Regions from separate parts of the Streptomyces sp. SYP-A7185 genome, predicted to be linked through region 3. Evidence: riboswitches for the same ligand, from Rfam matches in the RefSeq annotation. Region 3 holds a riboswitch; each other region holds the start of a gene.
What was found. A riboswitch is a leader RNA that binds a small molecule or an ion and turns the genes downstream of it on or off. The one in region 3 is predicted to bind S-adenosylmethionine.

Region 1 (10,120 bases), 5.5 Mb from region 3:
CTCCGCGCGCAGCCGTTCGGTGTCGGCCTTCGTCTGGCCGCGGGCCGCGGAGAGCTCCGCGCGCAGCCGTTCGAGCTCGGCGCGGGTCTCGTCGTCGACGCGCTCGGCGTCCGCCCGCAGGGCCTCCTCGCCCGCGGCGGTCACCAGCTTCACCCACCCGGCCGGACGCAGTACATAGGCCGCGGCCGCCACGTCGAGGGGGTCCGCGGCCGGGGGCGGTGAACCCGCGTCCAGGGCGCCGGTGAGCTCGGGCTGCGCCTCTCTGAGACGTTCGCCGATGCGCTGGCGGAAGAGCGTGTCGCCCTCCAGGGCGGCCGCCATCGCGTTGCCCGCGAACTTCACGCGCCGGGTCGGCGTGAAGCGGGCGTACTGCCTCAGCTGTGCGGGCAGTTCGCCGACCGTGAGTCCGCCGAAGCCGTCCGAGACGATCTGGACGACCCGCCGGCGCACTCCGTCGGGCAGCGGACGGTCGAGCACCTCAGCGGTGCCGTCGTCCGGCTCCCCGCTTGCGCTCTCCACCATCCGTCACCCCACTAGCTGTGCGGGGCCCGCTCCCTCAGGAGCCGGCGCCCGGCCTGTCCACGAGTTCCACCTGGTCCACCGCGTTGCACCAGCGACAGCGGACCGACTCGATGGTCTCACTGACCACCTCTCGTTCCTCGACGTTCGACTCACCGGCCAGGTCGAGGTGCACGTATTCGACGACCTTCGAACTGCGGGTCACGTCGAACCGCGTGAGGTTGCCGCAGAGCTGGCAGCGCCACCTGGTGGTGTCGGTCGGCAGAGGAACCGTCATCGTGGCTGTTCGCTTTCCTTCGGAATTCCATGGTGCGTGGTGCCCGTAACCCTAAGGCCTGTAAGGGTCTCCATGCGGCGGCCTCTCGTGCGGCGGGGCGGTCTGTACGGTTTGCCGCCCTTACGTCATGCTCTGTTCATGATCAAGACGTGGGGCTCGACGGCCGGCCGGATGCTCAGAGGACAGTCCGCCCCGGTGACGTACGGCCTGATCGCCGTCTGCTGTCTGGTCTTTTTGATCTCGCCGGTGTCCGGGCTCAATCCCGCGTACGGCACCGGCGACGAGCTGCTCGCCGCGCAGCGGACCTACTTCGAGCGCTGGGGCGTGATCCCCTCGGAGCTGTTCGGCGGGACGGCCCGGCCCCTGCTCGCCCCGGCCACCGCGCTCTTCGTGCACGGCAGCTGGCTGCACCTGCTGGGCAACATGCTGTTCCTCTTCGTCTTCGGGGCGATGACCGAGGAGCGGATGGGCCACCTTCAGTTCGCGCTCTTCTACCTCGGCTGCGGCTATCTCGCCCTCTTCGCCTACGCGGTCGCGCACGCCGGTTCCGACCAGACCCTGGTGGGCGCGTCGGGGGCGATCTCCGCGGTGCTCGGCGCCTTCCTGCGCCTCTTCCCCAAGGCGCGCGTCACCAGTCTCTTCCCGTTCCTCTTCTTCCTGCCGCTGCGGTTTCCCGCGTGGGTGGTGCTGCCGTTCTGGGTGGTGTTGCAGTGGCTCGCGGCCTGGCAGGGCGGGCAGGGTCCGGGGGTCGCCTATCTGGCCCACCTGGTCGGGTTCTCGCTGGGCTTTCTGTACGCGTGGGGGCGCTACAGGAGGACGGCTAGAGTGAATGAGCCAGCACCGGCTACCGAGGGAGACAGTCAGCCGTGATCACCGCGATCGTGCTCATCAGGACCAGCGTGGACCGGATCCCGGAGATCGCCGAGTCGATCGCCGCCCTCGACTGCGTCAGCGAGGTCTTCTCCGTGACCGGTACGTACGACCTGATCGCCATGGTGCGCGTCGGGCGCCACGACGACCTGGCCGACATCATCCCCGGCAAGATCAGCAAGATCCCGGGCGTCGAGGGCACGGACACGCACGTCGCGTTCCGCACGTACTCGCAGCACGACCTCGAAGCGGCGTTCGCGATCGGCCTCGACTCCTAGGGTCCGCCGAGGGGCGTCCGCCGACGGGCGTCCGCCGGCCGTCCGTGCGGGCAGGCTCCGGATGAGGGTTTCTTCATCTGCGGCTCATGCTGCCGACGCGGTACGCCCCGCACGCTCACTGCCATGGTCTTCACCCACCGCATGGCCGCCCTGGCCGCCGTCGTGGCGATCCCCCTCGGCATCGCCGCGACCAGCTACGCCCTGACCGACAGCCCTGAGCCCCCCAAGGTGCCGCCGAAGGTCCGGCTCGACAGCGGCTCGCCCACCACGAAGCCCGCCTCCCCGCGGCCGACGCCGAGCGACGAGACCGTGTCGCCCCCGCCCGTCAGCGAGAACCCCTCCGGCGACGGCAACGACGACGACGGGGACGAGACGACCGGACGCAGCGGCGGCCTCGGGAGCGGTGACGACAACGACGACGACGGCCCCGGTGACGACGGCTGAGTCCGCGCGCCGCCGGGTCTCCGCCCGGGTCCGCATCCTGCTCTGGCTCCTCTTCGTGATGGCCGTCGCGCTGACCGCGGTGGTCGCCACCACCCGCTCGGTGCTCCTGCGGGACGTGGACCACCGCATCGACCGGCTCCTGGCCCAGGAGACCGGCGAGTTCACCAACCTCGTGCGCGAGGGCGTCGATCCGCGCACCGGCGAGAAGTTCACCGACCCCGACCCGCTGCTTCGGCTCTTCCTGGAGCGGCAGTACGCCGACCCCGACGAGGAGCTCCTCGGCCTCGTCGCACGCCCCGGCCGGGCCCCCGCCAAGAAGGAGCAGTCCCGGGAGCAGCGCATCGACCACCCGCTGGCCAAGGACGACGCCGCCCTGACCGCCGTGTTCGATTCCCCCCACGCCACCGGGACCCTGCACCGCGCCCAGGGCGAGGTCCGCTGGGCGAAGGTGGACATCGACCCGGGCGCGGGCCGGCCCCCGGCGGCCTTCGTGGTCGCCTTCCACCCGGCGGGCGAACGGGCCAAGGCGGGCGAGGTGTTCACGATGCTGATCGCGATCTCCGGAGTGGCGCTCCTGATGACGACCGGCATCGGCTGGGCGGTCGCGGGCCGCATCCTCAGGCCCGTACGCCTGGTGCGCACGACCGCCGCGCAGCTCACCGAGCAGGATCTGACCCAGCGCATCCCCGTCCAGGGCAGGGACGACGTCGCGGCGCTCGCCGAGACGTTCAACGCCATGCTCGACCGCCTGGAGCGGGCGTTCGCCGCGCAGCGCGAGTTCGTCGACGACGCGGGGCACGAGCTGCGCACGCCCATCACCATCGTGCGCGGCCATCTGGAACTGATGGGCGACGATCCGGGCGAGCGCGAGGAGACCGTCCGGATCGTGATGGAGGAGCTCGACCGGATGAGCCGCATCGTCGAGGACCTCCTCCTGCTCGCCAAGTCCGAGCGCCCCGACTTCGTCGCTCCGGAACCGGTGCAGCTCGCCGAGCTGACCGCGGACGTCTTCGTCAAGGCGCGGGCGCTCGGCGACCGCGACTGGCGGCTCGCCGAAGTGGCCGAGGGCGAGGCGACGCTGGACCCGCAGCGCATCACCCAGGCGATGGTGCAGCTCGCCCAGAACGCCGTCCAGCACACCGTCCCCGGCCAGCGCATCGGCATCGGCTCACGCGCCGGCGCGGACCGGATCGAGCTGTACGTCGCCGACAGCGGACCCGGCGTCCAGGAGCGGGACGCGGCGGTGATCTTCGAGCGGTTCCGGCGCGGCACCGCACGGCGCGGCGCCCGCGCCACCGGCGCCGGACTCGGCCTCGCCATCGTGCGGGCGATCGCCGAAGGACACGGCGGCCGGGTCGAACTGCGCCCCACTCAAGGCGGCGGCGCCACCTTCGTGCTCGTACTGCGAGAAGTACCGCGAGAAGGACAGCGAGAAGGACAGCGAGAAGCACCGCGAGAACAGGAACCAGGACTGCCATGAACCGGATTCTCATCGTCGAGGACGAGGAGCGCATCGCCTCCTTCGTCGAGAAGGGCCTGCGCGCCAACGGCTTCACCACCAGCGTCGTCGGGGACGGCGACGCCGCCTACGACTACGCCCTGACCGGCGGCTTCGACCTGGTCGTCCTGGACATCGGACTGCCCGGCAAGGACGGCTTCACGGTCCTGCGGCAGCTGCGCGAGGCCCGCGTGAGCACCCCGGTCATCGTGCTGACCGCGCGCGACTCGGTCCGGGACACCGTGGCGGGCCTCGAAGGCGGCGCCGACGACTGGATGACCAAGCCGTTCCGCTTCGAGGAGCTGCTCGCGCGGGTGCGCCTGAGGCTGCGCACGGCGGCCGGGGCCCCGGAGGTGACGGTGCTGCGCGGCGGGGACCTGACCCTGGATCTGCGCACGCGCCGGGCACGGTCGGGCGAGCGGACGGTGGATCTGACGGCACGTGAGTTCGTGCTCCTCGAACTCTTCCTGCGCCATCCGGGCCAGGTGCTCTCCCGGGAGCAGATCCTGTCGCACGTGTGGGGGTACGACTTCGACCCCGGGTCCAACATCGTGGACGTGTACGTGCGGGCGCTGCGCAAGAAGCTGGGCGCCCAGCGGGTGGAGACCGTACGCGGGATGGGCTACCGCCTGCCGAGCTGAGCGCGGGCGCCGGGAGCCGGGCGCCGGGACCGTGGGTGAATTTCCTTTCATCCACGCCTCATTGAGGACTCACGGCCGGGGCCGAGGCTCGAAGCGTGACCCTGAATCCCCGCCTGGCCCTCACCCTCTGCGCCGCGCTGAGCCTGTGCGCGCTGCTCGTGGTGCCGGGCAACTTCCCCGGCCTGAGCGGCGACGCGCGGATCACCCTCGCCGTGTTCGCCCTGGCGACCTGCGCGTGGATCGCGACGCCGATCGACGACACGTACATCGCGCTCGGCGCCGGACTCGCGCTCACCGCGACCGGCGTGATCAGCAGCGACACGCTCTTCGGGACCCTCGGTGACGAGACGGTCTGGCTGCTGATCTGCGCCTTCGTGCTCGCCGCCGCGGTGGCCCGCAGCGGTCTGGCGGGCCGGGCGGCGGCCTTCCTCGTCAGCGGGGCGCGCAGCGTACGGCAGTTGACGCATCTGACGACGGCCGCCCTGGTCGTGACGGCCTTCGCGGTGCCGGCCACCTCGGGCCGGGCCGCGCTCGCGCTTCCGGTCTTCCTCGCGCTCGCCAAGGTCCTCTCCGACCGGAGGCGGCTTGTGGTGATGCTCGCGCTGCTGTTCCCGACCGTCATCCTGCTCTCCGCGGTCGCGACCCTGATCGGCGCGGGCGCGCATCTGATCACCGTGTCGGTGCTGTGGGAGGCCACCGGGGAGCGGATCGGCTTCACGCAGTGGCTGCTGCTCGGCCTGCCGCTCGCCGTCGCCTCGTCCCATCTGGCCGCGGAGGCCGTCCTCCTGACGACCACCCGGCGCGCCGACCGCGAGGGCCCGGTCCACATCACCGTCGAGCAGCTCCAGGAGCACAGCGAGCAGCCGGTCACCGGAGCCTGGGAGCCGGGCGAGACCCGCTGCGCCCTCCTGCTGGCCACGGTCGTCGCCCTGTGGTGCAGCGAACCCCTGCACCAGGTGCCGCCCGCCGTGGTCGCGCTGATCGGCGCGGTCGTGGCCTCCTCCCCCGCCCTGGGCACCGTACGCCTGAAGGACGCGCTGCGGACGGTGCCGTGGTCGCTGCTCCTCTTCATGGCCGCGACGATGGCGATGGGGGTCGCGCTCGCCGAGTCGGGGGCGGCGAAGTGGCTGGTGGGCGGGGTCCCGCTGGAGGTTTCGCCCTGGCTCTTCCTGGCCGTGGTGGTGACGGTCAGCACGGCCGCGCACCTGGTCCTCCAGTCCCGCTCGGCCCGCTCCTCCGTCCTGGTCCCCCTCGTCGTCGCGGCGGCGGTCGGCGCGGGCGTCAACCCGGTCGCGGCGGCCCTGGCCTCCACGGCGGCCGCCGGGTTCTGCCACACCCTGCCCGCCTCCGCGAAGCCCGTCACGCTCTTCGCCGACATCCCCGGCACCCCCACCTACACCCCGCGCGACCTGCTGCGCCTCTCCGCGGTCCTGGCGCCCCTGACCGCCGCCCTCGTCCTGCTCTTCGCCGTGGCGCTCTGGCCGCTGCTCGGCGTCCCCGTCCGCTGATCCCGCCCTGATCCCGCCCGCACTGGAGACCCCATGCTGACCCGTTTCGCCATCGCCCCCAGCGGCTTCAAGGAGTCCCTGTCCGCGCGGTCCGCGGCCGAGGCCATCGCCGAAGGAGTACGCCGGGTCGTCCCGCACGCCGAGACCGATCTGATCCCCCTGGTGGACGGCGGCGAGGGCACCGCCCGCGCCCTGGCCCACACGGGCGGCGGCCGCCTGGTCGCGCTGCCCGCCACCGGTCCCGTCGGGCAGCGGATCGGCACGCACTTCGCCCTCCTGCCGGACGGCACGGCGGTCGTCGAGATGGCCGCCGTCGCCGGGCTCTCGCTGGTCCCGCGCGATCTGCGCGACCCGGGCGCCACGACGACGTACGGCGTCGGCGAGCTGATCCGCGCCGCGCTGGACGCCGGCGCCGGCCGGATCCTGGTGGGCTGCGGCGACTCGGGCACCTCGGACGGCGGCGCGGGCGCGCTCCAGGCGCTCGGCGCCCGGCTCCTGGACGCCGACGGCTGGGAACTGCCGCAAGGAGGAAGGGAGTTGACCCGCCTGAGCCGCATCGACCCCTCGGGCCTCGACCCGCGCCTGAAGGACACCGAGATCCGGGTCGCCTGCAACCCCTTCAACGTCCTGACCGGCGAGCGCGGCGTCGCCCGCGTCTTCGGCCCCCAGAAGGGCGCAACTCCCGCACAGGTCGAGCAGCTCGCGGCGGCCCTGGAGCACTGGGCGCACGTCCTGACCCGCGACCTGCGCGCCCCCTCGGACCTGGCCCTCGGCCCCGGAACGGGCGCGTCCGGCGGCCTGGGAGCCGGTCTCGCGGCGCTCGGCGCCCAGCTGCTGCCCCGCTTCGACGTCCTGCTCGGCCATCTGGACCTGGACGCGCGGCTGGCCCGCGCCGATCTCGTCGTCACCGCCGAGGGCGCCCTGGACCACCAGACCCCGCGCGGCAAGGTCCCCGCCGAAGTGGCCCGGCGCGCCAAGCGGTCCGGCCGCCCGGTCCTGGTCCTCGCGGGCACGATCGGCCAGGGCGCCCACCACGTACGGGCCATCGGTGTGGACGCCTACAGCGCGATCCTGCCCGCGCCGGTCTCGCTCACCGAGGCGCTCGGGCGGGGCGGCGAGTTCCTCACCGACGCGACCGAGCGCGCTCTGCGGATGATCGTCCTGGGGTCACGCCTGCCGGGGCGGCCCCGGGTTCAGGCGGTGGTGTCCGGCACGCAACGCCCGTCCTCGGTGCGGTAGTTCCAGCGCGCGCCGTCCGCCACGAGCTCCTTGACGGCGCGCACGAAGCGCTCCACGTGCTCGTCGGGGGTGCCGGCGCCGAAGCTGACGCGGATCGCGTTCAGCGACTTCTCGCCGGGCGCGGCCTCGGGGGCGCCGCACTCGCCCTGGGTCTGCGGGTCGCTGCCGAGCAGGGTGCGCACCAGCGGGTGGGCGCAGAACAGGCCGTCGCGTACGCCGATGCCGTACTCGGCGGAGAGCGCGGCGGCGAAGTGCGAGCTGTTCCAGCCCTCCACGACGAAGGAGATGACGCCGACGCGCGGCGCGTCGTCGCCGAAGAGCGAGAGCACCTTCACGGCGGGCACCTCCGCGAGGCCCTCGCGGACCTTCGCGATGAGTTCGCGCTCACGCGCCACCAGCGAGTCGAAGCCCGCCTCGGTCAGCGCCTTGCAGGCGGAGGCGATGGAGTACACGCCGATGACGTTCGGCGAGCCGGCCTCGTGCCGCGCGGCGGTGTCGTGCCACTCGACGTCCACGCCGCCGCCTGCTTCCTTGGGGCGCCGCGCCACCTTGCGCGAGGCGCCGCCGCCCGCGAGGTACGGCTCGGCCTCCTTCAGCCAGTCGGAGCGGCCCGCGAGGACGCCCGAGCCGAAGGGCGCGTACAGCTTGTGGCCGGAGAAGGCGACCCAGTCGACGTCCAGCTCGCTGATGGAGACCGGGTGGTGCGGCGCGAGCTGCGCGGCGTCCAGGACGATGCGGGCGCCGTGCGCGTGGGCGGCGGCGGCGAGCTCCCTGACCGGCCACAGCTCGCCGGTGACGTTCGACGCGCCGGTCACGCAGACCAGGGCCGGGCCGTAGGGGTCGCGGTCGGCGAGGGCGCGCTCCAGGGTGGCGACGGCCTGCTCGGGGGTGCGCGGGGCGTTGAGGTAGGTCACGCGGGCGTCGCGCCAGGGCAGCAGCGAGGCGTGGTGCTCGGTCTCGAAGACGAAGACCTGGCAGTCGGCGGGCAGCGCGGCGGCCAGCAGGTTCAGCGAGTCGGTGGTCGAGCGGGTGAAGACGACCTGGTCGTCCTCGCGGCAGCCGAGGAACTCCGCGACGGTGACCCGGCTGTTCTCGAAGAGGTCCGTGGAGAGCTGCGAGAGGTATCCGGCACCGCGGTGCACGCTGCCGTAGTACGGCGCGTACGCGGCCACGTCGTCCCACACGCGCTGGAGGGCGGGGGCGCTCGCCGCGTAGTCGAGCGCCGCGTAGGTCACCTCGCCGCCGGTGACGAGCGGCACGGTGACGTCACGGCCGAGGACGGGCAGCGGGGTTGCACAGAGGGTCTGGTCGGCGGCGGCGGTGGTGACGGACATGGCGAACTCCCGTGGGAAGGCAGGCGAGTTCACTGCAAGGGCGCACGAAGGGCGTTGCAGTGACGAAGAGAAAAGGGGGTGCGGAAAGGGGGCCGGAAGCCCTATCGCATTCGCTTGCTCACGAGACTGCTCCCTTGAGGACCAGGACCCCAGGGTTCGCAGGGGTCCGCGCTTGCCACGGACCTTGCTGTCCACGGCCTGGTCTTCACCCGGGGCACCCCGCCACGGACGGAGGGTTGCCGGACAGCGAGCCGGGGCCTAATCGCTGTCACTCATGACCTGCGCAGCATCTTGCCACACGATCTTCCCGGTGCCCACCGCAGTCCGGCATCCGGACTGCGGTGTGCGCCACATTCAGCGGTTGCTGGCCGCCACCCACAGCTCAAGGGCCTTCTTCGCGGCCCCGGAGTCGATGGCCTGCGCGGCCCGCCCGATACCGGCGCCGATCTGCTCCACGAGGGTCCCCTCGCCCGGCGAGAGCGCCACCAGGGCCGCCGCCGTGTTGAGCAGCACGGCGTCCCGCACCGGGCCCTTCTCGCCGTCCAGGAGCCGCCGCGCGACCTCGGCGTTGTACGAGGCGTCGGCCCCGCGCAGGGCCTCCACGGGAACGAGGTCGATGCCGACGTCCCGCGGGTCGAAGGCCTCCTCGCGCACGGCTCCGTCGCGCACGACCCAGACCCGGGAGGTCGCCGTGGTCGTCAGCTCGTCCAGGCCGTCGTCGCCGCGGAAGACGAGGGAGGAGTTCCCGCGCTCGGCGAAGACCCCGGCCACGATCGGCGCCATCCGCGGGTCGGCGACGCCGACCGCCTGGGCCCGCACCTTGGCCGGGTTGGTGAGCGGACCCAGCGCGTTGAACACGGTCCGGATGCCCAGCTGGCTGCGCGCCCCGCCCGCGTGCCGCAGCGCGGGGTGGAACTTCACGGCGAAGCAGAAGGTGATCCCGGCTTCCTCGGCCACCTCGACGACCCGGTCCAGCGGCAGCTCCAGGTTCACCCCGAGCTTCTCCAGGACGTCGGAGGCGCCCGAGGCGCTGGAGGCCGCGCGGTTGCCGTGCTTGACGACCTTCGCGCCCGCGCCCGCGGCCACGATCGCGGACATCGTGGAGATGTTGACGGTCTTGGCGCCGTCGCCGCCGGTGCCGACGATGTCGACGGTCTGCCCCGGCACCTCGATCACGTTGGCGTGTTCGTACATCGTGCGGACGAGGCCGGAGATCTCCTCCACGGTCTCGCCCTTGGCCCGCAGCGCGACGACGAAGCCGGCGATCTGCGCGTCGGTCGCCTCGCCGCGCATGATGCGGTCCATGGCCCAGGCGGTGTCCTCCGTGCTCTGGTCACGGCCCTCGAGCAGCCCGTTCAGCACACTCGGCCAGGAACGGGCCGCCGCGGTGTCGCCTCCTGCGGGGGTCACAGCGCTCATCTGCCGCTCCTGGGTTCGTCTAGACATGGGACAGGAACACCTTATCCAGCTCGAAGGACGGCAAAGAGCCCCGTCCACGCACTGAACGTGCGC
Region 2 (10,120 bases), 4.0 Mb from region 3:
TCGGTCGGGTCCACCTGCACGGGGGTGGCGCCCGCCACGCTGACGGCGGGCACCGTGTCGAGCGGCTGGCCGGGGGAGGGCCGCACGTCGGCACCGGAGATGTCGCAGCGCTTGAGCTGCGCGCCGCTCGGTCCCTTGTACGTGCCGTCGTTGCCGCCGAAGAAGAGCCGGGCGTAGGCGACCTTCGCGCCGGGCGGGATCGCGACCTGGCCGGTGCTCGACCCGTACCGGTCGTCCATGCCCGCGGCGTTGATCCGCTGCATGACAAAGGTGTTGTTGTTGTCCTTGCCCTCGCCGTCCGCGGCGGTGGCGCAGCGCGCCGCCATGCTCGCGGGCGTCGTCGGGCAGCCCATGACCGTGTTGCCGATGGTCTTGAAGTCGCCGTACAGCGATTCGTCGTAGCGCTTGGCGAAGGGCTCGACCACGTCCGCGGCGGCGGGCGCGGTGGCCGCGCCGAGCGCCCCTGCCGCGAGGGTGGCCGTCGCCGTGGCCACGGCACCGACGCGTCGCGCGCTTCCCATTACCTGTCTGACCCACATAAGTGGGGAATGTAGACAAAATGCACGGTTCGGGGTGGTTACGCCACGCGGCGAGCCGTGTACTCCGCGATCCCGCCCATCGGCGGACGCTCCTCCGTGTCCACCGAATGGGTCCGCGGTTCGAACCCGTGCTCGCCCCGTTCGAACTGGGTCAGCTCGGGGCGTACGAGATGGCCGCGCGCGAGCCGCAGCTGCGCGGTCCGGTAGATCGCCGCCGCCATCCTGCCCAGGGCCTGCCCGTCCTGGTGCCGGTGCTTGCGCACGCCCACGTCGACCTGCGCGAGCGCGTCCAGGCCCACGGTGTGCAGCGCGTCCACCAGCAGGCCCAGCTCCACCCCGTACCCGACGGGGAACGGCAGCCGCTCCAGGAGGGACCTGCGCGCCGCGTACTCCCCGCCCAGCGGCTGGACGAACCCGGCCAGCTGGGGCCAGTGCATGTTGAGCAGCGGGCGCGCCATCAGCTCGGTGACCCGGCCGCCCTGCCCCGCCGTACCGGCCAGCGGGCGGTCGTACATCGCCTTCACGAAGTCCACGTCCGGCTCGGTCAGGAGGGGGCCCACGATCCCGGTGACGAAGTCCGCCGAGAACTCCTTCAGGTCCGCGTCGACGAACGCCACGATGTCGCCGCCGGTCACCAGGAGCGAGCGCCACAGGACCTCGCCCTTGCCGGGCACGGCCGGGATGCGCGGCAGGATCGCGTCGCGGTGCACGACCCGCGCGCCCGCCTCCCGGGCGACCTCGGCCGTGCGGTCCCGCGAGCCGGAGTCGACCACCACGAGCTCGTCGACCAGAGGCGCCTTCTCGATGAGCGCGCGGCGGATCTCCGCGACGATCTCACCGACCGTCCCCTCCTCGTCGAGCGCGGGCAGGACGACGCTCACCGAGGCTCCCGACGCCCGTTTGGCGTCGAGGAGTGCGCTGAGCGGACGGTCGGCAACGGACCAGGAACGCCTGGTCAGCCAGCGCTCGGCCTCTTCCAGCACGGGTGGCTCCTCCTGTGTGTGGCCTACATGTGATCCATCTCGCGGTGCGGACGACTATCTCAAGGGTCCAGGCCGTCGGTTACAGTCTTGAACAACGCGGATGACCATCGCATGTCGGGGGTCGGCGCGTCACAAATGCCCCGGGCCCCGAAGCCCGGCGCCATACCGCTCATCCAGAGGGGCAGAGGGATACGGCCCGTTGAAGCCCCGGCAACCATCCCGCCGACCGCGCACGCGAGGTCTCGGTGGGGAAGGTGCCAATTCCGTCTCGCGGCGAGATGCGTCGCGAGGAAGATGAGGAGAAAGGGCCTCGCCTCCATGGCTGCGCAGACCGTCGCATCGAACGACACCACCCCCTCCACCACGGGTTCCGTGGACCTCGGCCCCGCGTCGGGCCTCTCTTGCCGCGAGTGCGGCGAGCTCTACGCCCTCGGCCCGATCTTCGCCTGCCAGGCCTGTTTCGGCCCGCTCGAAGTGGCGTACGACCTGCCGACCGGTGACCCCGAGGCGCTCCGGAAGCAGATCGAGTCCGGCCCCGACAACATCTGGCGCTACGCGCCCCTGCTGCCCGTCCCGGCGGACGTCGCGGACAAGCCCAACATCAACCCCGGTTGGACCAAGCTCGTCAAGGCCGACAACCTCGCGCGCGAGCTCGGCGTCGACCAGGGCAAGCTGTTCGTCAAGGACGACTCCGGAAACCCGACGCACTCCTTCAAGGACCGTGTCGTCGCGCAGGCCATCGAGGCGGCGCGCGCGTTCGGCTTCACCACCCTCTCCTGCTCCTCCACCGGCAACCTCGCGGGCGCCGTCGGTGCCGCCGCGGCCCGCGCCGGCTTCCGCTCCTGCGTGTTCATCCCGCACGACCTGGAGCAGGGCAAGGTCGTCATGGCCGCGGTCTACGGCGGCGAGCTCGTCGGCATCGAGGGCAACTACGACGACGTGAACCGCTTCTGCTCCGAGCTCATCGGCGACCCGCTGGGCGAGGGCTGGGGCTTCGTGAACGTGAACCTGCGGCCGTACTACGGCGAGGGCTCCAAGACCCTCGCGTACGAGATCTGCGAGCAGCTGGGGTGGGTCCTTCCCGACCAGCTGGTCATCCCGATCGCGTCGGGGTCCCAGCTCACGAAGATCGACAAGGGCCTCAAGGAGCTCATCCAGCTCGGTCTGGTCGAGGACAAGCCCTACAAGATCTTCGGTGCGCAGGCCGAGGGCTGCTCGCCGGTGTCCGCCGCCTTCAAGGCCGGACACGACGTCGTGCGTCCCCAGAAGCCGAACACCATCGCCAAGTCGCTCGCCATCGGCAACCCCGCCGACGGGCCGTACGTGCTCGACATCGCGCGGCGCACCGGCGGTGCGGTGGAGGACGTGAACGACGAGCAGGTCGTCGACGCGATCAAGCTGCTCGCCCGGACCGAGGGGATCTTCGCGGAGACCGCCGGCGGTGTGACGGTCGGCGTCACGAAGAAGCTGATCGAGGCGGGGCTCATCGACCCCACGCTCACCACGGTTGTGTTGAACACGGGTGACGGCCTCAAGACGCTTGACGCCGTCGCTGAGACTTCGCAGGCCACCGCGACCATTCGGCCCAGCCTTGAGGCGTTCCGCGCCGCCGGGCTCGCCGACTGACCTTGTTCGCTGCCTGCGGGCCGTTGTGGCTGGTCGCGCAGTTCCCCGCGCCCCTTGCAGGGGCGCTTCCTCCCCGCATCAAGAGGTGAACCCCATGAGCGTCAACGTCCGAATCCCCACCATCCTGCGCACCTACACCGGCGGGCAGTCCGAGGTCGCCGCCGAGGGGGCGACCCTCTCCGAGGTCATCGCCGACCTGGAGGCCAAGCACGCCGGTATCGCGGCCCGTGTCCTGGACGACCAGGGCAAGCTGCGGCGCTTCGTGAACGTCTACGTGAACGACGACGACGTCCGCTTCGAGCAGGGCCTGGAGACGGCCACGCCGGACGGCGCCGGGATCTCGATCATCCCCGCCGTCGCGGGTGGTTGATTCTTTAAAGAAATACCCTGTGTAATGGACATTGCCCCCTCCGCGAGAGAAGCGGAGGGGGCAATTCCATGTGGTTGAGCGCGGTACAGTTGGGAAACGAGCTTCCCCGTTTGTGCCGAGCGCATATACGAAGTCGCCCCGAGGGCGACAAGAAGTAGCCAAAGTGCACTGCCCATTTGCCCTTCCCGTGGCATTTGTCTGGCCCGACTTGCCCTGAACTCCGGCGAATTCTTCGCATATTTCCGATCAGGCGTGCCCAGAATTCTCGTCCGATTGACCTGTTGCAGAGGGCAGTTGGACAGATACATTCAGCCGCGGTCGACGCGTTCCGGCGCACGCCTCCACAACCCATTGGGGGGGTGAGGTCTGACCCGGGTCCGCGAAGTGCGGGTCCGTGCAAGGGCCAGTAATAGGGGAGTTAGGCATGGCTCAGGGCACCGTCAAGTGGTTCAACGCGGAGAAGGGGTACGGCTTCATCGCGGTCGACGGTGGTGCGGATGTATTCGTCCACTACAGCGCGATCCAGATGGACGGCTACCGCACCCTTGAAGAAGGTCAGCGAGTTGAGTTCGAGATCTCGCAGGGCCAGAAGGGTCCGCAGGCGGACATGGTCAAGCTCGCCGTTTGATCTCGGCGCGATCGGCCAGTGACTTAGCGAGTGACGAGGGGCCCGTATCCCGGCAAGGGGTACGGGCCCCTCGATGCGTTCCCCGTGCGTTCCCCGTGCGTCCCTGCCGGAACCCCTCCCGCGCGCCCCTGTGCGTGCGCCCCCTCGTGCGTCGGGGATCCGTGAGAGGCGCTTGCACTCGCAGGGGTCGAGTGCTAATCATTGGGCTTAGCACTCTCCGAGTGAGAGTGACAGAACTTGGATCGGGTCGGTGAGGCCCGCAGGCCGGGTGGGGCAAGGAACCACAAGGCTTGCAGGCCGTCCGTCGCGGGCGCTGACGCGATCCGGATGCATGCCACCCCTGTCCGGGAGGACCACTTCACATGGCCAAGATCATCGCGTTCGACGAGGAGGCACGGCGCGGCCTCGAGCGCGGCATGAACCAGCTCGCCGACGCCGTCAAGGTGACCCTGGGCCCCAAGGGTCGCAACGTCGTCCTCGAGAAGAAGTGGGGCGCCCCCACGATCACCAACGACGGTGTCTCCATCGCCAAGGAGATCGAGCTCGAGGACCCGTACGAGAAGATCGGCGCCGAGCTGGTCAAGGAGGTCGCGAAGAAGACGGACGACGTCGCCGGTGACGGCACGACGACCGCGACCGTCCTGGCCCAGGCGCTGGTCCGCGAGGGCCTTCGCAACGTAGCCGCCGGTGCCAACCCGATGGCCCTCAAGCGTGGCATCGAGAAGGCCGTCGAGGCCGTCTCGGGCGCCCTCCTTGAGCAGGCCAAGGACGTGGAGACCAAGGAGCAGATCGCTTCGACCGCCTCCATCTCCGCCGCCGACACGCAGATCGGCGAGCTCATCGCCGAGGCGATGGACAAGGTCGGCAAGGAAGGCGTCATCACCGTCGAGGAGTCGCAGACCTTCGGTCTCGAGCTTGAGCTCACCGAGGGCATGCGCTTCGACAAGGGCTACATCTCGGCGTACTTCGCCACCGACATGGAGCGTATGGAGGCGTCGCTCGACGACCCGTACATCCTGATCGTCAACTCGAAGATCTCGAACGTGAAGGACCTCCTTCCGCTCCTCGAGAAGGTCATGCAGTCCGGCAAGCCGCTGCTGATCATCGCCGAGGACGTCGAGGGCGAGGCCCTGTCGACCCTGGTCGTCAACAAGATCCGTGGCACCTTCAAGTCCGTCGCCGTCAAGGCCCCGGGCTTCGGTGACCGCCGCAAGGCCATGCTCGGCGACATCGCCATCCTCACCGGTGGCACCGTCATCTCCGAGGAGGTCGGCCTCAAGCTGGAGAACGCCGGTCTCGACCTGCTCGGCCGCGCCCGCAAGGTCGTCATCACCAAGGACGAGACGACCATCGTCGACGGCTCCGGTGAGAGCGACCAGGTCCAGGGCCGCGTCAACCAGATCCGCGCCGAGATCGAGAACTCGGACAGCGACTACGACCGCGAGAAGCTCCAGGAGCGCCTGGCGAAGCTCGCGGGCGGCGTGGCCGTCATCAAGGCCGGTGCCGCGACCGAGGTCGAGCTCAAGGAGCGCAAGCACCGCATCGAGGACGCCGTCCGCAACGCGAAGGCCGCCGTCGAAGAGGGCATCGTCGCCGGTGGTGGCGTGGCGCTCATCCAGGCCGCCGCCGTCTTCGAGAAGCTTGAGCTCGAGGGTGACGAGGCCACCGGTGCCGCCGCCGTGAAGCTGGCCCTCGAGGCCCCGCTGAAGCAGATCGCGGTCAACGCCGGTCTTGAGGGCGGTGTCGTCGTCGAGAAGGTGCGCAACCTGACCGTCGGCCACGGCCTGAACGCCGCGACCGGTGAGTACGTCGACATGATCGCCGAGGGCATCCTCGACCCGGCGAAGGTCACGCGCTCTGCCCTGCAGAACGCCGCGTCCATCGCCGCGCTGTTCCTCACCACCGAGGCCGTCATCGCCGACAAGCCGGAGAAGGCGGGCGCTGCCCCGGCCGGCGGCGGCATGCCGGGCGGTGACATGGACTTCTGATCCCTCGCGGATCAGCGGTTCATCGCTTCACGTCGCTTCACGCGAACCGAGGGCGGCACTCCTTCTCACGAAGGGGTGCCGCCCTCGGGCGTCTCAGGAAGGGCCCGTTACGGCAGGCGGTCCAGGAGCCAGGTGCAGAGTTCTTCCGTGATCAGGGTGTGGGCCTCGTTGTGGGTGGCGCAGAGGTATTCGTCCAGTTCGCTGTCCTGCGACTGTTCCGGGAACGGGGCGTGCAGCTTTTCGTGGGTGTCGATGTCGCGCAGGGCGATCGCGCTCACGGACGGCACGAAGCAGTGTTCGCGGATGTCCGCCTCCGAGCCCAGGCCGATGATCGCGGGGATCTTGTTCAGCTCGTCGGCGAGGATGCCGAAGCCCTCCAGGAAGCCGCCCGGTGCCCCGTCGATCGAGGGCAGGCCCGACGTGCGGATCTGCGGCCTGCGCAGGGTCACCACGCGCAGCTGGGCGACCAGCTTCTCCTCGCCCTCGGGCTGCGTGTAGAGGTGGGTGCCCGTGATCGCCAGGCCCTTGCCGTGGAACGCCTGCTCACCCGGCGCGATGCCGTTGGACACGCCGGTGCGCACGCCGTTGGCCACGCCGATCTTCCGCGGCCGGCTCGGCCAGCCGCCCACCCGCTCCAGCTCCGCGAGGAACTCCACGCGCTCCTTGTCCGTCTCCGGGGTGTCGCCCCACTCGGAGATGTGCTGCCACAGCAGCTGGCGCGAGGCCGGACTGTTCATCTGGTTCGAGAAGGCCGCGTTCAGCCGCCGGATGTAGTGCGCGAACGACTGGAGGGCGATCGGGATCCAGGCGCCCCGGTGCGGGGTGTCGTACGAGAAGTACAGCTGGGTCTGGTGGTCGACGCTCTCGTGCTCCATCTTGGCGAGCGCGTACCGCGTGACCATGCCGCCCATGCTGAAGCCGCCCACGGTCAGCGGGTGGTCGCCGGTGCGCCGCGCGATCGCCTCCTGGATCGCCGAGCGCGCGGCCTTCGCGTTGTCCAGGATGGACGCGCTGCGCTCGTCGAAGCCCAGCAGGATGACGTCGTAACCCCGCCGCCGCAGCTCGCCGATGAACGGGTACCCGCCGCGCTCCATGCCCTCCCACAGAAAGTCCAGATCACTGGCCCCGGTGTTGAAGCCGTCGCTGATGATCACGGGCTTGGTCAGGCCCTGCCGGGGGTCCGCGAGGTACACCCAGGCCTTGCCGCCCGGTAACGCCCACTCCTGGTCCGGGGCGGGCGCGGCCTCGAAGACTTCCCTCGGTCCGGGCGCCAGCGTGATGTTGGCCGCGGCTCCGAAGGCCTCGGAGATCTGCGGTTCGACCGGCTGGCCGGTGTCGTTGAAGTCGTTGTACTCGGTCATGAAGGGTCCCCTCCGGTGGTGCGGCTTCGATGACGGCACGAGCCATCCTCGGTAGGCGTGTTGGCCGCCGGAAGGTGGCCGTCCCGATCCGGCGGGTCGGCGGGAGCCTTTCGGACAGCGGCACGTTGGCCGCTTTCACGTGTGCCGTACGCAGCCCCGCGCCCGTGGCCGGGGCGAGGGCGAGCGCCGTCGTTACGCATGTGCCGCGGTGATGCTCGACTCGGTCATCCTCCGGTGGCCGGGGCCGGGGAAGTATGTCCCGAAGGCGACCCGTGGCGGGGCTGGAGCCGCACGGTCGCGCGGGTCTCCTCACGTGTGGCGGCCCTGGCCGCCGCCGCGTGGGCGCGGACGGCCTCGGGGGACAGGAACGCCGCCCCCGCCCGGGGCGCGTGTCCCGGCCCGCCCCGGCACGGGCCGCAGACACCGCCCGGCAGCGCCTCGGGGCGGCCGGGGGTGCCGCATCTTCCGCACTCCAGTACGCGCAGTACCGGCCGGGGCGGCGGCTCCGGCGGGAGCTTGCTCGTGAGGCGGCTGCGGACGAGGGCCGCGGGGCTGTGGACCGGGCTCGGCAGCCCCGCCGTCAGAGCACGCAGTACGTCCGGCTCCGTTGCCCCCCGCGCGAACCACTCGGTCACCTGCGGCTCCAGGGCCACGCAGTCCGCGTACGAGAGGGACAGGGCGGGGGTCTCGCGGCCGAGCGCCGCCAGCAGGATGAACGCCCTGCTGCGGGTGGGGTGGTGGGGTCTGTCCGGCTCCGGCTCCGCCATGTCGCCACGCGTGAACCGTGCCCACCACGCGTCGTCCCTCGCGGTCCGCGAGAACCACGTTCGGGTGATCCATCGGGCACTGCCCGTCCCGAGCAGGCGTTCCTTGCCCCGCCTCAAGTGCCCCGCCGCCTGGAGCCTGTTGAGGGCCGTCCGCAGGGCGCACTGCCCGTACGGCAGGTGCTTGGCCAGCGTCTTTACGGAGATGTCCGCGCCGTCCGGGAGCCGGTCGAGGTACCCGGCGATGGCTCCCTCCCGGGGCGGGAGGTGCGTGAAGTCACCTGCCGTGCGGCGCAATTGGTGGGGTGCGGCGCGCTTGCCGTAACCCGGATTGGCGAAGGGGTGGAGGTCTGCGTGCGCAGGGCGGGGGGCGGCACTAAGCTGGGCGTCAGCCATGAGGTCGAGTTGCTTTCGATCTTGATGGTTAAACCCCCGCAGGTGTTCGCAGCACCGGGCGGGGGTTGTTCGTTATTCGGGCACGCTAGAGCTTCGTCACCCTGCGTGGCAAGTCGGACTCCGAAAGTGATCGACTGTGCCAACTCCAAGGGAGGGAGGGCGGGTTGAGACCCGCCTCCCGTTCCTCGCTAAGAGGGCTCGCTGCTCGTGGCTTGAGCCCCGGGGTCAGTTCTCCTTCAACTCCGCCACGAACGCGGACCAGGCCGTGGCCCGGAACACGAGCTTCGGGCCGGTGGGATTCTTGGAGTCCCGGACGGGGACGACGTGGGGGTGCCCGTCGGAGACTTCGAGGCAGTTGCCGCCGTCCCCGCCGCTGTGCGTCGACTTGCGCCAGCGGGCCATCTCCAGGCAGTTGCCGCCGCTCGCATCGCTATAGCTGGACTTGTGCCACGAGGCGTTGCTCAAGTCGTACTCAAGGCCGTTGCTCTTCATGTAGGTAATCCTCTGCCACTGATGCAATCAAGGCCAGAGAATCACGGGGCGAAAGGGCGCTGGCCGCGAGCAAGTCGTAAGCCAGTTCGTACTGCGCGACAGTGGCCGGATCGTCTTCGAGCCGCCCTGTCCCGAAGCTCTCCAGGTAGGCGAGTGGGGGTGCGTCCTCGCAGGTCATCAGCTTGAGGGAGCCGCCCATCGCCATATGCCCGCCCGCCGCGAACGTCAGCACCTGCACAATGGCTCGGCGCCTGCGTGCGAATGCCTCGATGTGCCGCAGCACCTCCGCCATCACGCTCGGCCCACCTACCCTTCGGCGCAGAACCGCCTCGTCAAGGATCGTCCACAACAGGGGCGTTGTTGGGTCGTCAAGTAGACGAGTCTGATCCAGGCGAGCCGCTACTAGCTCGTCGATCTCGGCATCCGTCGCAGTGGGTCGGCCGTCGCAGAACACCGCCCGTGCGTACTCCTTGGTCTGGAGCAGCCCTGGCACCAACTGCGGCGCGTACTCCCGGACGGCAGACGCCACCGCCTCCGCCTCCGCCGCCTCCGCGAAGTGATCGGGATACTTCGACTTCGCCACCGCCTGGCAGTTGCGGGTGAAGAAGCCGCCCGTTTCGAGGACTTCGTCGAAGTGCCGCGCGTACTCTAGGTGCATCCGACGCGTCCCGGACTCCAGTTGGCCGATGAAGGAGCCGCTGACGAACAGGGGCGCACCCAGGGCTTCCTGGCTGATCCCCTTTCTTTCCCGGGCGTGGCGCAGCTCGCAGCCGAGGAGGGCCCGGGGGTTGGACGACGGGTCGAGGTCTTTGGGGCGCGGCATGGGCAGCTCCTCATCCAACAGCGCTCTCTGTTGGGCCGTGGTTACTTCTCAGGCTACGCATCGGCAGACACGCTGGGTGATGGAACAGCAACACCCAGTGTGAAAGGCGGAGCTCATGGCGCTGACGGCGGAGGAACGGGTGCGGGCGGC
Region 3 (10,120 bases):
GCCCTCCAGATGGCCCGCCACGTTCTGGATCGCGGCGAGGCCGATGCGCACCAGCGTCTCGCGCGTGACCCCCGCGACGTGCGGCGAAAGGACCACGTTCGGCGCCTTGAGCAGGCGCAGGGCGGCGGTGGGCGGCTCGGGGTCGAACACGTCGATGCCCGCCCCGGCCAGCGTGCCGGCCGTCAGCGCGTCGGCGAGGGCGTCCTGGTCGATCAGCGCGCCGCGCGAGGTGTTGACGACGAAGGCCGTCGGCTTCAGGAGCGCCAGGCGCTCGGCGTCCAGGAGATGGCGGGTGTCCGGCGTCAGCGGCGCGTGCAGGCTCACGTAGTCGGACGTCCGCAGCAGTTCGTCGAGCGTGACGTGGCGCGCGCCCAGGCGGGCCTCCGTCTCCGCGCTCACCGGCCGCGGCCCGGCGTAGACGACGCTCATGTCGAACACCACCGCACGCCGGGCGACCTCCTCGCCGATGTGGCCGAGGCCGACGATGCCGAGCGTCTTCCCGGACAGCTCCGTGATGGACTGCTGGAGACGCGGCAGCGCCCAGTCGGCCTCGGTGAGCGCGGTGTGCGCCGGGATCAGCTGCTTGGCCAGGGCCAGCATGAGGGCGAAGGTCTGCTCGGCGACGTTCTGCTTCTCGGCGCCGCTGGACCCGATCGAGCAGACGGAGATCCCGCGGGCGCGGGCGGCGTCCAGGTCGACGTAATCGAAGCCGTGGCTCGCGCACTGGACCACTTCCAGGTCCGGTGCCGCCGCGATGTGTTCGGCGGTGACCGGCGCGAGGCCGGTGATGATGACATGGGCCGCGCGCAGGGCGGCCGGGTCCTCGTCGGCCGACTCGACGACGGTGACGTGCGCCGTGCCGGGCAGCAGCCCGGCGAGGGCGCCTCCCGCCGCGCGACCGCCCACATGGGGCGAGACGATGGCGAGGACGTTCTTCACGGCGGTCATGCGGTCTCCTCGATCAGGTCGTCGGGGGTGAGGGTGGCCGGCCCGGCGTGCCCGGACAGGGCCAGGGTGAGGTCGAGTTCGGCGAGCAGGCAGCGGATCACGTGGTCGACGCCCGCCTGGCCGTCCAGGCCGAGACCGTAGGCGTACGGCCGGCCCACGAGCACGGCCTCGGCGCCGAGGGCGAGCGCCTTGAAGATGTCGTCGCCGGTGCGGATGCCGCTGTCGAACAGGACGGAGAGCCGGTCGCCGGCCGCCGCCACGACGCGGGGCAGCGCGTCGGCCGCCGCGACGGACCCCGCGACCTGGCGCCCTCCGTGGTTGGAGACCACCACGCCGTCCATGCCCGCGTCGGCGGCGCGGCGGGCGTCGTCCGGGTGCAGGACGCCCTTGAGGACGATCGGGCCGTCCCAGTTCTCGCGCAGGAACGCCAGGTCCGGCCAGGTCTTCGCGGGGTCGGCGAACATGCCGACGAAGTGCATCACCGCCGCGTTCGGATCCTCGTGCACCGGCTTGGCCAGACCCGCCTGGAACGCCGGGTCGCTGAAGTAGTTCGCGGTGCCCACGCCGTGCAGGAACGGCAGATACGCCTGGTCCAGGTCGCGTGGCCGCCAGGCCAGGAGCGGCGTGTCGAGCGTGACGACCAGCGCGGTGTAACCCGAGGCCTTCGCCCGGTCCAAAAAGCTCTTGGTGACGTCGCGGTCCTTGGCCCAGTACAGCTGGAACCACCGCTGCGCGTCCCCCATCGCCTCGGCGACCTGCTCCATGGGGGTGCTGGAGGCCGAGGAGAGGATGTACGGCACACCGCGGGCCGCGGCCGCGCGGGCCGCGGCGGACTCGCCCTCCGGATGCATGATCGACAGTACGCCGACGGGGGCGAGGGCGAGCGGCGCGGGCAGCCGGTGGCCGAGCACCTCCACGGACAGGTCGCGCTCCTGGACGTCGCGCAGCATGCGCGGCACGATCCGGCGCCGCTCCAGGGCTTCGCGGTTGGCGCGGGCGGTGCTGCCGTTGCCCGCGCTTCCGGAGACATAGCCGACCGGGCCCGGGCCCAGGCGCTGTTCGGTCAGCTCCTCCAGGCGGGTCAGATCGGTGGGCAGGCGGGGTACGGCGCCGGTCATGCCGTTGAGATAGATCTCGTACTGGAAATCCGCCCAGTTCGGCTTCGTCATGTGGTGGGTCCCGTCCGGTGTCCGTGAGACTGCGTGCGGCTGCACTGCCTGTCCGACGATCCTTGCCACAGTGACAAGCCCCGTCCATGGCCGTACGCACACTTTTCCGATGGGACTATCACCCTGTGACAAACAAGCGGGAGCGCGTCCGGCAGGAACTCCTGGCCGACCCGCACCTCGTCGAGGCGGTCGTCGACGCGGTGCACGAACAGGTTCCGGCGTACACGGCGCTCGACGGCAGCAGGTTCCCCGAGGTGCGGGCCATCGCGGCCTGGGCGACGGACCGTCTGCTGGACCACTGGGTCACGGACGGGGCGATCGGCCCCGGCGATCTGCGGCGCTTCCGCGGGATCGCGGCGGCGCGGGCGGCGGACGGCCGCCCCTTGCAGGCCGTCCTGCGCGCCTACCGGGTCGCGGCCGCGGTGCTCGCGGACGAGGTCGCCGCCCGCGCCCCGCAGCTGTCGGCGCAGGACGCGTTCGCCCTCACGCAGTTGCTGCTCACCGCCATGGACACCATCTCCGAGGAGATGACCACGGCGTACGCGGCCACCAGCGAGCGCCTCACGGGTGACCGCGAGAGGTCGCTCCAACTGCTGCTCGACGACCTGATCGCGGGGCGGCACGCGTCGCTGGGCGCGCTCGGCGCGAGGGCGTCCCGGCTGGGGGTCCACCTCCCCGAGCGGTACTGCCTGCTGGTGGCGGAACCGGCGGAGGCCAAGGCGCCCGAAGGGGGCACCTCCGACATCTCGCTGACCGCGGCGAACGCCCTGCTCGCGGCGCTCGGCGGCGGAGCCCGGGGCACATCCGGCACGGCGGCCTCCCGGGCGCCGGTGTCCCGGCCTTCGGCCTCCCGGACTTCGGCCTCCCGGGCATCAGCGCTTCCCGCGCCGACGTCCCCCGCTCCGGTGCCCCCGGCCCCAGCGCCGCCCGCCCCGACCTCCCTCGCCACCACCCACGGCTCGCGCGCGGTCCTGCTCCTGCCCGCCGCCCGCGCCGACGCCGTACCGGACGTCCTGCGCGGGCACGCCTGGCGCGGCTGCGTGATCTCGGGCGAGAGCCTGGACCGCGTCGCGGTCGCCCACCGGCTGGCCGCGGGCGCCCTGGACGCCGCTCCCCCGCACGCCCATCGCCCCGAGCGGGTCCTGACCGACGCCGACGCGCACGTCCTGGCGCTGCTCGCGGGCCATCCCGTGGTGAGCCCCGACCAGATCGGCCGCATCGTCCTCGGCCCCCTCGTCGACGCCGGTCAGAGCCACCTCCTGGAGGCCCTCACCGCGTACATCGACACCGGCTCCGCCAACGCCGCGGCCCGCGAACTCCACCTCCACCCGCAGTCCGTGCGCTACCGCCTGCGGCGCGTCCGGGACATCACCTCCCGTGACCCCCAGGACCCCTGGCAGCGGCTCACCCTGGACATCGCCCGCACGATCGTGCTCGGCGGCCGGGGCGGGCCGGGCGCCGCCCGCTGACGACACGACGACGACACGCGACGGTGCGCGGGATCTTCCGCCCGGCGCGCGCCGACCGCTCAACGCCCCCGCGTACAGGCCGAGTTCACCTATCCGGATTGATCACCTCCGCCTCTGTTGTGCCGCTCCCGGCGACCGCGCGACTCTCGTGTCATCGACTGGCGCCCCCCTTGGCGCGCCGAGAGGAGACCCATGACCAGGTCGTTCAGCGGTACGGAATTCCTTCAGGCACTCGCGTCGGACACGGTCCGCGAGCAACCCGCGCTCGTCGGGATGGTCAAGAAGTCCGAAGACGGCGCGGACAGCCTCCGGTTCGCTCCCGGTACGACGTGCCAGGACTGGACGACCATCCCCGCCGGACTCATCGACCGGGTGGAGCTGCTGCGCCAGGTCCCCTGCGACGACCACACGCACAGCCTCGTCCAGCTCACCCTCAAGGAGTCCGACTCCCCCGAACACGCGGTACTGGCCGCACTGCTCGCCCACTACGCGCGGGCCGCCGCCACCCCCGCGCCCTCACCGTGCGCAAGCCCGGCGCACACCCAGCCCCCTCCGCCGGGCCCGCAGGCCCAGCCACGGGCACCCCAGCACCCCCAGCACCCCCGGCCCTTCGGCCCGGCAGCACAGCCCCCAGGCGTACGGGCCCCGGGCGCCCACGGCCCGGCGACCGCTCCCCTCACCTGGGGCGTCTCCCCGCAGGGCACGCCGCCCGATGCCACACCCCGGGCCCAGGCCCAGTGCGTGGACGGCAGTTCGGCCTGCGTGAGCGACGGATACGGGGGCTTCACCTGCCTGGCCTGCTGTCACGGCACCTGGCACGACATCGGCCCCTGCCTCTACGGCAAGTGGTTCGGCTGCAACGGCACCAACTACAACGCCTACAACTGCTGGCCCATCGCCTGATCCCCGCCGCCCCTGCCCGTCCGCCGGGGGCGTCCTCGCCCCGGCGGACGGACCGGACCGGTCACCTGCGCCGCCACTCCTCGGCGAGCAGCTCGTAGGAGCGCACCCGGTCGGCGTGGCCGTGGGTGATCGTCGTGACGAGCAGTTCGTCGGCCCCGGTGGCCTCCTGGAGCTGCTCCAGGAGGTCCGCCACGCGCCCCGGGGAGCCGATGAACTGGGTCTCGGTGCGGTCCTCGACCAGGGCCCGGTCCGCCTCGGTCCAGACGTGCCGCCGCGCCTCGGCCGGGGTGGGGAACTGGATGGCGCCCTCGGCCGTACGGATGCTGCGGACCCAGGGGCCGTAGCCCGCGGCGAGTTCACGCGCGGTCGCGTCGTCCTCGGCCACGACGACGTCGGCGGAGACGCTGACGTACGGCTCGTCGAGTACGTCGGAGGGCTTGAAGGCGGCGCGGTAACCCTCCGCGGCTTCGAGCACCGTGCCCGGGCTGACGTGGTAGTTCGCGGCGAAGGGCAGGCCGTTGCGGCCCGCCACGTCCGCGCTCTGGCCGCCGCTGCTGCCCAGGATCCACACCTGGATGTCGGCGCCCTCGCCGGGCACGACATGCGCCTCGACGCCGTCGTCGGACCGGTACGTTCCGGCGAGCAGCGCGAGGATGTCGTCGACCTGCTCCCCATAGTCCTGCGCCTGGGCGTGCGGCTGCTGGAGCAGCTTGCGCTGGAGGGCGACGCGGGGCGAGCCGAGCAGATGCTCGTAGGAGAACCGCGCCGGGATCCGCAGGCCGTTGGGGGCGCGGCCGTCGACGACGGGCGTCGTGGTGGGCGGTGCGGCGGCGGGCGTCCCGGGCGGCTTGCCGCCGGAGCGGCCCAGGCCCAGGTCGAGGCGGCCGGGGTGCAAGGCGTCGATGAGGCCGAACTCCTCGACCGTGGAGAGCGCGGTGCGGTGGCCGAGCTGGACGGCGCCCGCACCGAGTCGGATCGTGGAGGTCGCGGCGGCGGTCAGGGCGAGCACGACCGCCGGTGAGGTGCCCGCCACGCCCGGGTTGAGGTGGTGCTCGGCGAACCAGTAGCGGGCGTAGCCGAACCGCTCGGTCTGCCGGGCGAGGTCGATGGAGTGGTGCAGTGCTTCGGCGGCGGTGGAGCCGGACGAGACCGGGACCAGGTCGAGGACGCCGAGAGGGATGGCTGACATGTCTGTGGTCCTCCTCAGTGGCCGGCCGACGCGGGCACGGGTTCGGGCTCCGGCGTGGGTACGGACGCGGGCGCGGACAGGCTCCGGTCCGCGTCGGGGTGGGCCAGGCCCAGGTGGTCGCGCAGGGTGGTGCCCTCGTACTCCGTGCGGAAGACGCCGCGCTCCTGGAGCAGCGGGACCACGGTGTCGGCGAAGGCGTCGAGGCCGCCGGGGGTGATGTGCGGGACGAGGATGAAGCCGTCGGAGGCGTCGGCCTGGACGAAGGAGTTGATCGCCTCGGCGACGGTGGCCGGGGAGCCGACGAAGGACTGGCGGTTGCCGGTCTCGATGACGAGGTCGCGGATGGACCACTTGTTGGCCGCGGCGAGCTCGCGCCACTCCCGGGCGGTGGCCAACGGGTCGCGGTACATCCGCACTTGGGCCCGGCCACGGGCCACGGTGTGCTCGCCCAGGTCCGGGTCGATGTCGGGCAGCGGGCCCTCCGGGTCGTACGCGGAGAGGTCACGGTTCCAGACGAACTCCAGGTGCTTGATCGCGGTGGCGCCGCTGACCTGGAGGCGCCGCACCTGCCGGGAGAGCTCCTCCGCCTCGGCGTCCGTGTCCCCGAGGACGAAGGTCGCGGCGGGCAGGATGAGCAGCTGGTCGTGGGTGCGGCCGTGGCGGGCGAGGCGGCCCTTGACGTCGGTGTAGAACTCCTGGCCTTCCTTGAGCGTGCTGTACCGGCTGAAGATCGCGTCAGCGCCGGCCGCCGCGAACTCCCGTCCCTCTTCGGAGTCCCCGGCCTGGAAGATGACCGGTCGCCCCTGGGGGCTGCGCGGGACGTTGAACTGCCCCTGGATGTCGAAGTGCTGCCCCTGGTGGACGAAGGCCCCCGCCTGCGCGTCGCGCAGGAAGGTGCCGCTGTCCTGGTCGGCGACGATCTCGTCCCCGCGCCAGGAGTCGAACAGCTCCCCCGCCGTGGCGAGGAACTCCTTGGCTCTGGAGTAGCGCTCCTCCTGCGGCAGGAATCCGCCGCGCCGGAAGTTCTCGCCGGTGAAGGCGTCCCAGGAGGTCACGACGTTCCACGCGGCGCGTCCGGCCGAGAGGTGGTCGAGGCTGGCGAACTGGCGGGCCACTTCGTAGGGCTCGTTGAAGGTGGAGTTGATGGTGCCGGTCAGACCGAGGCGTTCGGTGACGGCGGCCAGCGCGGTGAGGACGGCGAAGGTGTCGGGCCGTCCGACGACGTCCAGGTCATAGATCTTCCCGCCCTGTTCGCGCAGCCGCAGCCCCTCGGCGAGGAACAGGAAGTCGAACTTGGCGCGCTCGGCGGTCCGCGCGAAGTGCGCGAAGGAGCTGAACTCGATGTGGCTGCCGGCCTCGGGGTCGCTCCACACGGTGGTGTTGTTGACGCCGGGGAAGTGTGCCGCGAGGTGGATCTGCTTGAGCGGCTTGCCCGGTTCGCTCGCCCGGTTCGTGCGCTCTGCCGGGTTCGGTGACTTGCTCATGAGGGATTCCCTTCCGGCTCAGACGGTGGCGGCGTAGCGGCTGGCGGGGCGGGCAAGGCCGAGGAGCCCGCGCAGGGTGTCGGCCTCGTACGTGCGCCGGAAGGCGCCGCGCCGCTGGAGTTCGGGCACCAGGCCCCGGGTGATGGCCGGCAGGTCGTGGCCGAGGACGGCGGGGCGCAGCCGGAAGCCGGTGAGTCCGCCCTGCTGCAACTCCTGGAGCAGGTCGGCCAGTTGCGTGGGCGTCCCCGTGAAGACGCGGGCGTCGCTGGTGTACGGGTGACCGGCGAGGGTGTCCAGGCGCTCGCGGCGGGCCGCGGCGGCGGCCGGGTCGTCGTCGAGGAACACCACCAGATCGCCGAAGAGGTGCAGGGGTTCGTCGGCGCGTCCGGCCGCGTCCTGTTCGCCGCGGACCGCCGTGACGATGGCGCGCGCGTGCGCGGTGTCGCGCGGGGTCACGTAGCCGACGTCGGCGGAGCGGCCGAGGAGCCGGAAGGGCGCGTCGGTGGGGGTCTCGTGGGCGAGGGCGCTGACCACGGGCCGGCCCTGCGGCGGGCGGGGCGTGATCGAGGGGCCCTTGACGCTGAAGTGCTTGCCCTCGAAGTCGATGTAGTGCAGCTTGTCGCGGTCGATGAAGCGGCCGGTGGCGACGTCGCGGATCTCCGCGTCGTCCTCCCAGCTGTCCCAGAGGCGGCGCACGGCTTCGGCGTAGTCGGAGGCCTCGTCGAAGAGGTCGTAGGTCAACTCCCGTACGTCCGGCCTGCCGAGGTCCTCGACGCCGTCCAGGGCGGGAAACGTGCGGCGCCCGAAGTGCGCGGCTTCGTTGCGGCGCGCCGACACCTGGACGCGCACGCCCGCGCGGCCCGTGCTCACGTAGTCGAGCGTGGCGATCGCCTTGGATATGTGGAAGGGCTCCGTGTGCGTGGTCACCACCGTCGGCACCAGGCCGATGTGGCTGGTCAGCGGGGCGACGCGGGAGGCGATGAGGACGGCGTCGAGCCGCCCGCGGACCTGGTCGGTGCGTCCGTCGGGTTCGGTGAAGTGCGAGGACTGGAGCCCGAGTCCGTCCTCGATCGTCACGAAGTCGAGCAGGCCGTGCTCGGCCTCGGTGACCAGGTCGGCCCAGTAGGGGGCGGTGAGCAACTCCGTGGGGCGGGAGACCGGTTCGCGCCAGGCGGCCGGGTGCCAGCCCGCGCCGTCGAGCGCGACGGCGAGGTGCAGCGCGGCGGTGGGAGCGGAGGAGGGCAGGGGGGATGAGGGCGAAGGTGATGACGACACGAAGGAGTGCCTTCCTGATCGACCGTACGAGAACACCGGCCCCTCGGCTGCGAGGGTGCGGCGGCGGGGTGACGGGTCAGGAACGACAGAGCGCGCCGGCGACGCGCTGGAGGTCGATGTGCGGCCGGGAGTACAGATGGACCTGGTGGCTCGGGGCGATCACCAGGACGCGCGGGGCAGGCACGGGCGGCACCAGGGGCACGTCCGTCACCTCCGCCCTTCCGGTCCGGCGGGCCACAGGCCTCGCCGGTCTCGCGCTTGCGGAACCCTGGTCGGGAACCGCCCGGTCCGCACCTGGAGCACCCCGCCGCGAGGGAGGGTTGCCGGTCAGCAAGCCAGGGCTTGACGCTGACGCTCGTAACCTGCTCGGACGTTACGTGAGGTCGTGGCCGCGCGCAATGCCCGTGGATCATGGCCGCGCTCACAGCTCCGCACGTCTCCCGCGGCCGGTCTCCGTCAGGGTCAACGGGCGGGCCGCGCCTTCTGTTCCGCTTGCGCGCACGGAGTTTCCCGGAGGCCTTCTTGACGGCGGGGGAGCAGCGGACCCAGACTTCCCGGGACGGTCACGATTGTCAGCGCCCGCCCGGCAGGGTCCCTGCCCGAGCGGGTCTTCGGCCCCGGCCCGCTGACAGGCAACCCTTCCTCCGCGACGGGGTGCCCCGGGTGACGACCGGGTCCCGCCGTGGCGGCGGGGCAAGCGCGGCCCGGGGTAGGACGGGCCTCGACGGCAGGGCTGGTGCACATGTCCAGGGCGGTCGGTGAGCGGAACAGCACCCGGCGACCTCCCCTGTCCATGCCCAGGCCCCGCCCGCGCGTCCTGACCAGGCGGCTGCACATCGATCTGCTGCGGGTGTGCAGCGCGTCGGTCCCAGCCGCCTGACGTCCACGCGACGCGGACGCTCCAGGTCCACGCGAGGCACAGGCGCCGCGTCCACGTGACGCGGGCGCCGCACGTCCACGTGACCGGGCTCGGGCGCGCCGCGTCCACGCGGAAACGACGCCCCTGACGCGGGGCGCCACCGGTGCGGGCCACTGCCGCCCTGCATCCCCCTCTCCCCCACCGTGCCACCGGCGCCCGGCGCCGGTGGCACCCCTTCCCCTGTCTGGAGAGTCATGCCCGAGGTCACGTCACACCGCCGCCACCACGCCTCCCTCACGGACTCCCACGCCTCGTGCGACGACGCGGGCTCGCCGCCCGGCTGTCCCCCGGCGATCCGCAGCCGGATCGGCGCCGACCTGGCCGGTGGCTTCTATCCCGCGCCCCACCGCTATCACCTGTATCTGTCGGCCGGATGTCCGCGCTCCCTGCGGGTCGCGATCACGCTCGATCTGCTCGGGCTCCGGGACGCGGTCACCACGACGCTCCTGTCGCCGGACACCGCCTCGGCGACGCTGGAGGGCCTGCACGGCTACTACGAGGCCACCGAGCACCACTTCGACGGGCCGCTGACCGTCCCCGCCCTGTGCGACCGGTGGAGCGGGCACGTCGTCAGCAATCACACGCCCGACATCGTGCGCGACCTGGCCTGCCGTCTCGCCGCCCACGGCGAGGGCCTGCCGCTCCAGCTGCGCCCGTCGTCCCTCGCGGCCCGGATCGACGCCTGGCACGACCAGCTCGCGGCGCCCCTGACCCCCGCGACGCTGGAGCACCTCAACCGCCGCCTGGCCTTTCGCGCCTACCTC

Region 1: it holds a riboswitch for S-adenosylmethionine, as region 3 does, so the genes downstream of both, QBL25_RS13500 (aminotransferase class V-fold PLP-dependent enzyme) here and QBL25_RS37510 (putative leader peptide) in region 3, are expected to answer to the same signal.
Region 2: it holds a riboswitch for S-adenosylmethionine, as region 3 does, so the genes downstream of both, thrC (threonine synthase) here and QBL25_RS37510 (putative leader peptide) in region 3, are expected to answer to the same signal.

What each region holds. Positions count from the first base shown of each region.
Region 1 covers NZ_CP122310.1:3,055,438-3,065,557, forward strand. The annotation lists gene QBL25_RS13455 (NYN domain-containing protein) at 1-522, opposite strand, end outside; gene QBL25_RS13460 (hypothetical protein) at 557-796, opposite strand; gene QBL25_RS13465 (rhomboid family intramembrane serine protease) at 935-1,666, shown strand; gene QBL25_RS13470 (Lrp/AsnC family transcriptional regulator) at 1,663-1,944, shown strand; gene QBL25_RS13475 (small secreted hydrophilic protein) at 2,068-2,388, shown strand; gene QBL25_RS13480 (ATP-binding protein) at 2,375-3,868, shown strand; gene QBL25_RS13485 (response regulator transcription factor) at 3,865-4,527, shown strand; gene QBL25_RS13490 (SLC13 family permease) at 4,623-6,035, shown strand; gene QBL25_RS13495 (glycerate kinase) at 6,069-7,274, shown strand; gene QBL25_RS13500 (aminotransferase class V-fold PLP-dependent enzyme) at 7,229-8,608, opposite strand; SAM riboswitch class IV at 8,772-8,888, opposite strand; gene trpD (anthranilate phosphoribosyltransferase) at 8,963-10,027, opposite strand.
Region 2 covers NZ_CP122310.1:4,545,062-4,555,181, reverse strand. The annotation lists gene QBL25_RS19825 (hypothetical protein) at 1-494, opposite strand, end outside; gene QBL25_RS19820 (glucosyl-3-phosphoglycerate synthase) at 578-1,522, opposite strand; SAM riboswitch class I at 1,689-1,823, shown strand; gene thrC (threonine synthase) at 1,841-3,148, shown strand; gene QBL25_RS19810 (MoaD/ThiS family protein) at 3,243-3,518, shown strand; gene QBL25_RS19805 (cold-shock protein) at 3,943-4,146, shown strand; gene groL (chaperonin GroEL) at 4,509-6,134, shown strand; gene QBL25_RS19795 (esterase/lipase family protein) at 6,242-7,495, opposite strand; gene QBL25_RS19790 (hypothetical protein) at 7,720-8,655, opposite strand; gene QBL25_RS19785 (DUF397 domain-containing protein) at 8,881-9,147, opposite strand; gene QBL25_RS19780 (helix-turn-helix domain-containing protein) at 9,128-9,970, opposite strand; gene QBL25_RS19775 (hypothetical protein) at 10,086-10,120, shown strand, end outside.
Region 3 covers NZ_CP122310.1:8,562,044-8,572,163, reverse strand. The annotation lists gene QBL25_RS37545 (2-hydroxyacid dehydrogenase) at 1-948, opposite strand, end outside; gene QBL25_RS37540 (lactate 2-monooxygenase) at 945-2,117, opposite strand; gene QBL25_RS37535 (PucR family transcriptional regulator) at 2,243-3,586, shown strand; gene QBL25_RS37530 (hypothetical protein) at 3,779-4,489, shown strand; gene QBL25_RS37525 (LLM class flavin-dependent oxidoreductase) at 4,551-5,678, opposite strand; gene QBL25_RS37520 (NtaA/DmoA family FMN-dependent monooxygenase) at 5,693-7,162, opposite strand; gene QBL25_RS37515 (LLM class flavin-dependent oxidoreductase) at 7,181-8,437, opposite strand; gene QBL25_RS37510 (putative leader peptide) at 8,514-8,648, opposite strand; SAM riboswitch class IV at 8,687-8,800, opposite strand; SAM riboswitch class IV at 8,999-9,143, shown strand; gene QBL25_RS37505 (cell envelope biogenesis protein OmpA) at 9,551-10,120, shown strand, end outside.